Regions from separate parts of the Lysobacter sp. TY2-98 genome, predicted to be linked through region 2. Evidence: predicted binding sites of a transcription regulator. Region 2 holds the regulator's gene; the other holds the start of a gene.
What was found. Region 2 encodes FliA, which starts transcription of late flagellar genes. Its sites were predicted from a motif close to TAAAGTTTNNCNNNCNNNGGCCGATAA; they were not measured.
Positions count from the first base shown of each region.

Region 1: a site for FliA is predicted at 1,939-1,965, ahead of DWG18_RS07805 (GGDEF domain-containing protein). Genes of this name have one in related genera too.

Region 1 is NZ_CP031413.1:1,639,232-1,643,644, forward strand. It holds gene DWG18_RS07800 (hypothetical protein) at 1-531, opposite strand, end outside; gene DWG18_RS07805 (GGDEF domain-containing protein) at 786-1,892, opposite strand; gene DWG18_RS07810 (hypothetical protein) at 2,132-2,407, opposite strand; gene DWG18_RS15485 (hypothetical protein) at 2,608-3,078, opposite strand; gene DWG18_RS07820 (hypothetical protein) at 3,508-4,152, shown strand; gene DWG18_RS15265 (hypothetical protein) at 4,352-4,413, opposite strand, start outside.
Region 2 is NZ_CP031413.1:448,749-453,161, reverse strand. It holds gene DWG18_RS02150 (AAA family ATPase) at 1-773, shown strand, start outside; gene DWG18_RS02145 (MinD/ParA family protein) at 760-1,635, shown strand; gene DWG18_RS02140 (RNA polymerase sigma factor FliA) at 1,638-2,411, shown strand; gene cheY (chemotaxis response regulator CheY) at 2,594-2,986, shown strand; gene DWG18_RS02130 (protein phosphatase CheZ) at 2,983-3,600, shown strand; gene DWG18_RS02125 (chemotaxis protein CheA) at 3,619-4,413, shown strand, end outside.

The DNA of each region.
Region 1 (4,413 bases), 1.2 Mb from region 2:
CAGCAACGCACGGTCGCCTTCGGCCAGCTGGCAATTCCGGGACACCGTTTCCAGCTCGTCGCCCGTGCGCGCCACGCGACTCTGCAGATGGACGACAACGGCGAGTGTGTCACCCAGCGGATCCAACTCGCGACAGATCGCGTCGACGGTCTCCATCGTGCGCTGTTCATTGTGATCCACGAGCGCGAGCAGGTTCGAACGGTCCACCCACACCACCGAATGCACGCCCGGCACGCGCTTGGCGGCAACGCGCGCTGCTTCGCGATCGATGGGCCGTCCCGCGTCTGGAAGCTTCATCGAGCGCCGGAGGTCATCCTGCATGGCATCGGCTTCGCGCCGAACGCCCTCCTGATCGCCCATGACCGCGTGCGCGCGAATCTTCGCGACGCGTGCAGCCATCTCGAGCGGGTCGAGCGGCTGACCTGCACGGGACGGTGGCGCGCCTTCGCGCGACGCCGCATCAGGGCTAGATGAATTGCATCCCGCAAGAAAACAGGCCAGTAAAAGCCCTGTGGCACGGATCGCGATCACGGCGACGTTTCCCCAAACGTTGGCCGGCAGTCTAGCGAACACGCCCAGCCGATGGCGGCGCTTCGGTTGAAGGGCGCCCGATCACTCTCCGTGGGAAAAGAACCGGCGAGTTTTCGCCTGTGGGAAGAAATTGGACCTAACCCCGCTTCTCGTAGGCCCAAATAGAACCTGACCCCTGCTTTCGAGCAATCAACCCGCTTGGCTGCATCCACCCCCTTTCGCGACACATCGGCAGTGAGCAGGCGCGGATCGCATCAGCCCGTTGTGGCATCCCGCACACGATCACGACCGGCGACCTTCGCCATGTACAGCGCACGATCGGCGCGCGACAGCGTCTGCGCGATCTCATCGCCGCGCTGATGGGTCGCAACGCCGATCGATGCGGTCAGGCCGAACGTCGCCGCCCCGAAACTGACGGGTGAAGCCGCGACGCTTGCCCGGATACGTTCGGCCGCGTCCACGGCGTGCGCCGGATCCACGTCCCGGAACAGCAGCACGAACTCCTCGCCGCCCCAGCGCGCCACCGCGTCGCAGCTGCGCATCGCCTTCGTGCAGACGCGGGCGACGACGCGCAACGCTTCGTCGCCCGCGGCGTGTCCGTGCACGTCGTTGATGCGCTTGAAGTGGTCGATGTCGAGGATGGCCACGCACCACGCATGCCCCGCGCGATCCGACCGCTGCCGCTCGCGTTCGAGGAGTTCGGACATCGCGCGGCGGTTCAGCAGCCCGGTCAGGTCGTCGGATGTCGCCAGCAGGCTGATGCGCTCCAGCGCCGCGGCCAGTTCCGCGCGCTGCGCGCGGAGCCGGTCGCGCATGGCCGAGACGCGCTGGCTGACCGCCGTCAGACCGCATACGAACAGGATCAGGCAGATGAAATACGCGAGTTGCACGCGGGGGTCGTAGATGTCCGGACGCGCGCGGACGCCGGAATACATGGCGAGCCCGAACGCCAGAACCGAATAGCCGCCGATCAGCCACGCCTGCACCGCGCGCAGTCCGAACATGCCGAACATCAACACCACCGAGACCATCAGGAGCGGCGCACCGTGTCCCGCGCCCGCGACCCGATAGGCCGACGCGCTGCACGCCACGGCGAACAGCAACTGCACGACCGTCAGCGATGGATCCTTCAGACGCGCCGACCAACCGAATCGGATCGCCGCGAACAACGTGACGATGCAGGTGACCGACGCCACCGTCCACGGCCACAGCCCTTTGCCGTCATTGACGCCGAACGCGGCCATGCCATGCATCGCCGCGACGGCCGCGAGCAGCAACACCGACGCCAGGCCCGAATGCGCGAGGCGGATGCGCTGCTTGGCATCGCGGGTCAGCACGAGGTCTTTCAGTGAGCCGAGCATATCGAGGGGCCTCGTCGGCCCCACCTCCGGGACTGCGTCGCGTCCGTTAACGGTCGCGCGCGGGCCTCCTTGAGCGACAACCGGGACAACCGGGGTCAGAGTGGTGTTTTCCGAAACTCAACTCTGACGCGTGTTTCGGACACCGTGCAGGAAAGTCACGTATGAAAAAGGCCGCCCGAGGGCGGCCTTTGCACTCACCTCGTCGGCGCGGCCGCAAGCGGCGTCGCGCCGGCGTGCCGTCAGCAGTGGATCGAGTAGAGGTGCACGAAGTACCACTGCTGAGACGTTCGGCGGTATCGCGCGACGGTCATCAACGGCTGCGCGTCGTTCCCGTAGTAGCCGTAGCTGACGACGAGGTGGCGTTCGCAGGTGCTACCCCGCGGTGAGCAGTCGCCTGTGAGCCAGCTGTCGCCCACCTGACGGCACGCGGCGTTGGCCGACGCAGGCAGCATCAGCGCCGCGCCCAGAAGGGCCGTGGCGACGGTGGTGGAGAACGACGGGAAACGATGAGTCATGGGCTGCGCCTTATGTGTTGGGGGATGTGCAACAGGTGCAGCGGCAGGCTAGCCGACGCGCGCCAACGCGAAGTGATCAATGCGTTGCGGCCGCGGTCACCACGGGGCGAAATTGCACTCTGACCCCTGCTTCATTCGAGCGTCGACCAGAGCGAAATTCGACTCTGACCCGTGTTCTTACCTGCTTTCCAGCGGGCAGCTCAGTCAGCAATCGACTCTTCGAGCAGGTCGATGTACGTGGAGAGGCGGACGCGTAGTCCGACGAGCGCCCATCCCATGACGTACAGCAGGGCAATCGCCCAGATCAGCAAACCGCCTACGAGGTGGACGTCGAACGCAGCCGCCCAATCGCCAAACTTCCAGTTTCGGAACTGAAGGTACAACGCAACCAATATCGGGAACACGCCAAGGCGTTCGACGCCGCCAAGCGCAAGACCCAACCGATAGGTCATGCCTTCTCGCAATTGCTTGGCAAAGCTGAGCATCTGCTCGCGCTGCGATCGTGGAAAGGCGCGCATTTCGGAGATGAGATCACGCCATAGGTGGAACTCGCGATCCATCTCCGCAGCATGATTCGCGCGCAGTCGGCGCCAGTGCGGCACCTGACGCCAGAGCATCCGAATGGCTGCCACCGCGCCTCCCAAGCACTCACATGCCAGAGCGACCTTCATTACGTTTAGCGCTGCCGGCGGCGAGAGGACGGCCGGAGACAACATGGCGGCTAGCAAGCCAACCCCGGCGCTAGCGAACGCCAACCGAGTGGCCCACCTTTCAGTGAGGGATGGACTTTCGGAAGATGTCTTGTCGACGTACGCGCTAACGCGGCGGTAAAGCCACTCGAACGACAGTCGATCAACCGATTCCTCTGTTGCGAGGGACTGCTCTAGCTCGACAGCGTCAGAGTTCATGCGCTTATCTGCGACGACTGGAGCGAAAGATCAAAGCGCGATTCGCACGAAAATGGAACCCGACCCCATTTCTTGAAATTCGACTCTGACCCCTGTTTCTGGAGAAATGCAATCTGACCCGACTTCTGGAAACTGACCACTTCTCCCCGGTTACATTTTCGACGCCGCTTGCCATCCCTCACGGACACCGCGATGACCGCCTTGCAAGAGAGAGCCGACCGAAACCTGCAAGACCTCCAATTTGCCGGCGAACAGGCCAGCCGACTCCGGATGCCAGGATCCATGCCTGAGCACCATCGCACGGCACTCGCGCTGCTGCGCGCGGCGTACGACGACGCAGTTGCGATCAACATGCTTGTTCTTAACTCGAGCGGGGAACTCGCTGGCAGCGCTTTCAGCCTACTTCGCCCCATGAACGACAAATTCAAGCGAGGCTCTTGGTTCCTTCTCTGCGGCGACGAGGAAAGCGCTCTAGATTTCCTCAAGAATGACAATGCGCCCAAGGGCAATTTGGCTCAACAGATTGAGGCGCATCCTCCCTTCGATCAATTCAGGATCTTCTCGGAGCTATATCAGAACGCATTCGGCTTTTTCCATTCATTCACCCACGGCGGTAACCAAATTGCGAACGGTTACATTGCCAGCAACGGAATCGGTGCGTCCTACCCGGAATCCAAAATCATCCAAGCCATTGATCACGCTCAAGCCGTCGGCATTACCGCCGTACAGGTCATGGTGATGCTTGGCGGAGAATACGACTCAACCACGGGGAACGACATTCTGGATCAGCTTGGAGCCAGATTTGTGCCGCGCCCTGCCGGAACTCACACGGATTGATTCCAACGAGTTTTCGCTCGCTGTACACCGACCGTAGAAGCCGTCGAGCAGCGACCCCGTCAGGACGAAGCCCGAGGTGCTCTCAGGCCACGCACCGAGCTGCGGTCCGCTGCGGCGGCACGGCGATCAGCGGGGGATGCGAGCTAAACCCTATGTGCTACCTGCCTGTAGTGCAAAAACCTGTGCACGCGCCTAGTGACTATCGCTTCGAAGGCTCCACTTGAAGCCAAGGTTGACCAGTCGGGCTTTCGAACAACAGGG
Region 2 (4,413 bases):
CCTACGGCATCGACGACACGCTCGCGCAGACCATCGCGTCGCGCATCGATCCCAAGCTCGAGCCGGCGAAGGTCAAGGCGCCGCTGCTCGCCGAACTCGCGCGCATGCTCACCATTTCGCGTTCGGAACCGCTCGAAGACGGCGGCGTGTTCGCGCTGATCGGCCCGACCGGCGCCGGCAAGACGACGACGCTCGCCAAGCTCGCCGCACGTTTCGCGCAGCGCCATCGCGCCCGCGACGTCGCGCTCGTCACCACCGATGTCGAACGTCCGGGTGCGCGCGAGCAGTTGCACGCGCTCGGTCGCAAGCTCGGCATCACCGTCTGCGAAGCGGAAGGCCCCGAAGGCCTGACCGACGCGCTCGACCAGCTCGTCGACTACCCGCTCGTGCTCGTCGACACCGCGGGCTACGCGGCGCGCGACAAGGCGCTGCTCGGCCAGGTCACCTGGCTGCGCGCGACGCGCAACCTGCGCTCGCTGCTCGTGCTGCCGGCCAACCTGCAGCAGCAGGACATGTCGGAAGCGGTCCGCCGCTACCGCATGGCCGCGCCGGAAGCCGTCGTGCTGACCAAGCTCGATGAAACCGGTCGCCTCGGCGGTGCGGTGTCCGTCGCGATCAAGCATGGTCTGTCCCTTGCATATACGACGGCAGGCCAGCAGGTGCCGGCCGACCTCGAAGCCGCGGATGCCTCGCGACTCGTGCTCCAGATCGAAAAACTCCGTCGCGCCGCCGACAACCCGCTCGCCACCGAGGAACGCCATGTCGTCGCCTGATCCCATCGCCGCCACGCGCATGGCCTCCGCCAACGATCCCGCCGGTCCGGTCCGCGTTATCGCGGTCGCGAGTGGCAAGGGCGGCGTCGGCAAGACGTCGGTGAGCGTCAACCTCGCGATGTCGCTCCAGAACTCGGGTCAGCGCGTGTTGCTGCTCGACACCGACCTCGGTCTCGCCAACGTCGACGTGATGCTCGGCCTGTCGCCCCGCTTCACGCTGAGCGACGTGTTCGCCGGCCGCTGCGAACTCGCCGACACGCTGATCGAAGGTCCGAACGGCCTGCTCGTGGTGCCCGCCGCCAGCGGCAAGCGCCACATGACCGAACTCACGCCCGCGCAGCACATCGGCCTGGTGCACGCGTTCTCGCAGCTCGACATGCCGATCGACGTGATGGTGGTCGACAACGCCGCCGGCATCGCCGACAGCGTGCTGACGTTCTGCCAGGCCGCGCAGGATGTGGTGGTCGTCGTCTGCGACGAACCCGCATCGGTCACCGATGCCTACGCGCTGATCAAGGTGCTGTCGCGCGAGCGCGGTGTCACCCGCGTGCAGGTGCTGGCCAACCAGGTCGGTCATCCGAGCGAAGGCCGCCAGCTGTACGACAAGCTCGAACGCGTGACGTCGAAGTTCCTCGACGTGACGATGAACTACCTCGGCGCGATTCCGCGCGACGAATGGCTGCGACGCGCGATCCAGCGCCAGGAAGCGGTGGTCGACGCGTTCCCCGCCGCGCCCTCGGCGATGGCCTTCCGCGAAATCGCCAAGCGCGCCGAGAAGTGGCAGACGCCGGCGGGCCCGCGCGGCCACGTCGAATTCTTCATGGAACGCCTGATTCCGACGGCGCGGAGCGCGACCGCATGAGCATGACCGCCACTGCAGTGAAGGCCAACGCCTACAAGCAGACCCGCAGCGCGAGCGACGGGTTCGACGCCAACGCCATTGTCGTGCGCCACGGTGAACTCGTGCGCCGCATCGCGCACCACCTCGCGGCGCGACTGCCGGCGAGCGTGGAAGTCGACGATCTGATCCAGGCCGGCATGCTCGGCCTGATCGAGGCCGCCAAGAACTTCCAGGCCGACCAGGGTGCCGCGTTCGAGACCTACGCCTCGATCCGTATCCGCGGCTCGATGATCGACGAGATCCGTCGCGGCGACTGGGTGCCCCGCAGCGTGCATCGCCGCTATCGCGACGTGGTCGCGGCGACGCGCCAGGTCGAACAGGCGAACGGTCGCGCGGCGAATTCGGCGGAGATCGCCGAAGTGCTCGGCGTGTCGGTCGACGACTACCACCACATGCTCGAAGACGCCTCGCGCGGCCAGCTGCTCTCGCTGGACGAGCAGATGGAAGACTTCGACGGCGAACCGCGCCTCGCGGCCAGCTGCAACGTCACCCCGGCGCGCGAACTCGAGCACACCGTGTTCCGCCAGGCGCTCGGCGAGGCGATCGGCAACCTGCCCGAGCGCGAGCAGCTGGTGCTGTCGCTCTACTACGAGCAGGAGATGAACCTGCGCGAGATCGGCGCGGTGCTCGGCATCAGCGAATCGCGCGTCTGCCAGATCCACGGCCAGGCGATGCTGCGCCTGCGCGGTCGCCTCGGCGACTGGCGTGATACGGCGTCGGAGCACGTCGACGCGTAAGCGCTGTGCGGGCCGGCGTCGACGTCCGGCCGCCGCGGTGTGATGCGCTTCGCAGTTGCGCGAGCGCACCCCCTTCGGACTGCGAAGCGCTGCAGCGCCCCGCCCCTCAAAGTCGGCGCGGCGCGATTCAAGAACTTCCCCCACGAGCCGATAGCTCCCCAAGGACCGCCCGGAACCCGTCCATGGACAAGAACATCAAGATTTTGATCGTCGACGATTTCTCGACGATGCGCCGTATCGTCAAGAACCTGCTCAACGACCTCGGCTTTTTCGACACCACCGAAGCCGAAGACGGCAACAGCGCGCTCGTCGAGTTGCGCAAGGCCAAGTTCGACCTCGTGATCACTGACTGGAACATGCCGGGCATGCCGGGCATCGACCTGCTCAAGCACATCCGCGCCGACGCCGCGCTGCAGAAGATCCCGGTGCTCATGGTCACCGCGGAAGCCAAGCGCGAGCAGATCATCGAAGCCGCGCAGGCGGGCGTGAACGGTTACGTCATCAAGCCGTTCACCGCCGGTGCGCTGCAGGACAAGCTGGCGAAGATCTTCGAGCGCATCGAGGCCGCGGCATGAACGCCGCGGTCGCGGTCGTTTCGCCCGAGCGCGACGCCATCGTCGAAACGCTGCAGTCGGCGCTACGCGCGATCGAGAGCGGTGACGATGCGGCCTGCCGCGCTGCCATCGATGGTCTCGTTTCGTGGCGCACGCAGCCGCTGGTGCAGGGCATCGTGCGTCTCGCGCGTGAACTCGCCGTCGCCCTTGGCGACGACGGTCGGGGCGCCGGCGCGGCATCGCTGCCCGACGCCTGCGCGCGTCTCGAGCACGTCGTGCAGCTCACAGAATCCTCGAGCATGCGCACGCTCGACCTGATCGACGAATGCGGCCGCCTGCTCAACGCGCTGCCCGAGCCGCAAACCGACGACCAGCGCACCGCGCTCGCCGGCCTGCGTTCGCGCTTCTCCGAGATGTCGATCGCTCAGGGGTATCAGGACCTCACGGGGCAGATCATTCTGCGCGTGGTCGAACTCGTTCGCGCGGTGCACGTCGGTCTCGGCGACATCGTCGGCACACATGAGCCACTGCATCTCAACACCAATCGCGGCCACGGCCCCGCCGTGACGGGCATCGACCCGTCGCCCGCGACGCAGGACAACGCCGACGAGCTGCTGTCGTCGCTCGGCCTGTAACGCACGGAACCTGACGGTATGAGCGCAACCGAAGGCATGACCGAGATCTGCGCGGACTTCCTCGTCGAAGCCCGCGAGATCGTCGATCAGCTCGGCGAACAGATGGTGGTCCTCGAGCGTTCGCCCGAGGATCGCGACGCGCTCAACACCGTCTTCCGCGGCTTCCACACCATCAAGGGCGGCGCGGGCTTCCTCGACTTCCCGCCGATGGTGACGCTGTGCCACGCCGTCGAGGATCGCCTCGATGTCGCGCGCAACGGTTCGCAGCCGCTCGATGCGTTCGCCTTCGACGGCGCGCAGCAGGCGATCGACCTGCTCGCCGACATGCTCGAATGCGTCGGCCAGGGCCGCGCGCTGCCGGACGTTCCGCAGGGACTGATCGACAGCATGCATGTCGATGGACGCGGCCACGCTGCCGCGGCTGCAACGGTCATCGCCGCGAGTGATCTGCCCGACAATCTCGACGATCTCGACTTCGATTCACTGCTCGATGCGTTCCATGGCAAGGGGGCGCTTCCCGGCGCCGTGGAGGTGTCCGAAGCACCGCCACCGGCAGCGGTCGCCCCTGCGCCCTCTCCTGCCCAGATCGCGCGTCCCGAACCCGTTGCGGGCGGTCGTCGCAGCCCGGCGGCGAACGATGCCGGCGAGACCACAGTGCGCGTCGACGTGCGCCGTCTCGACGCGATGGTCAACCTCGTCGGCGAACTCGTGCTGGCGCGCAATCGCCTGAAGACGATCCGCCCGCGCCTTCGCGACGAAGACCTCGATCGCGCCGTCACCGCGCTCGACGCCGCGACATCGCGCCTGCAGTCG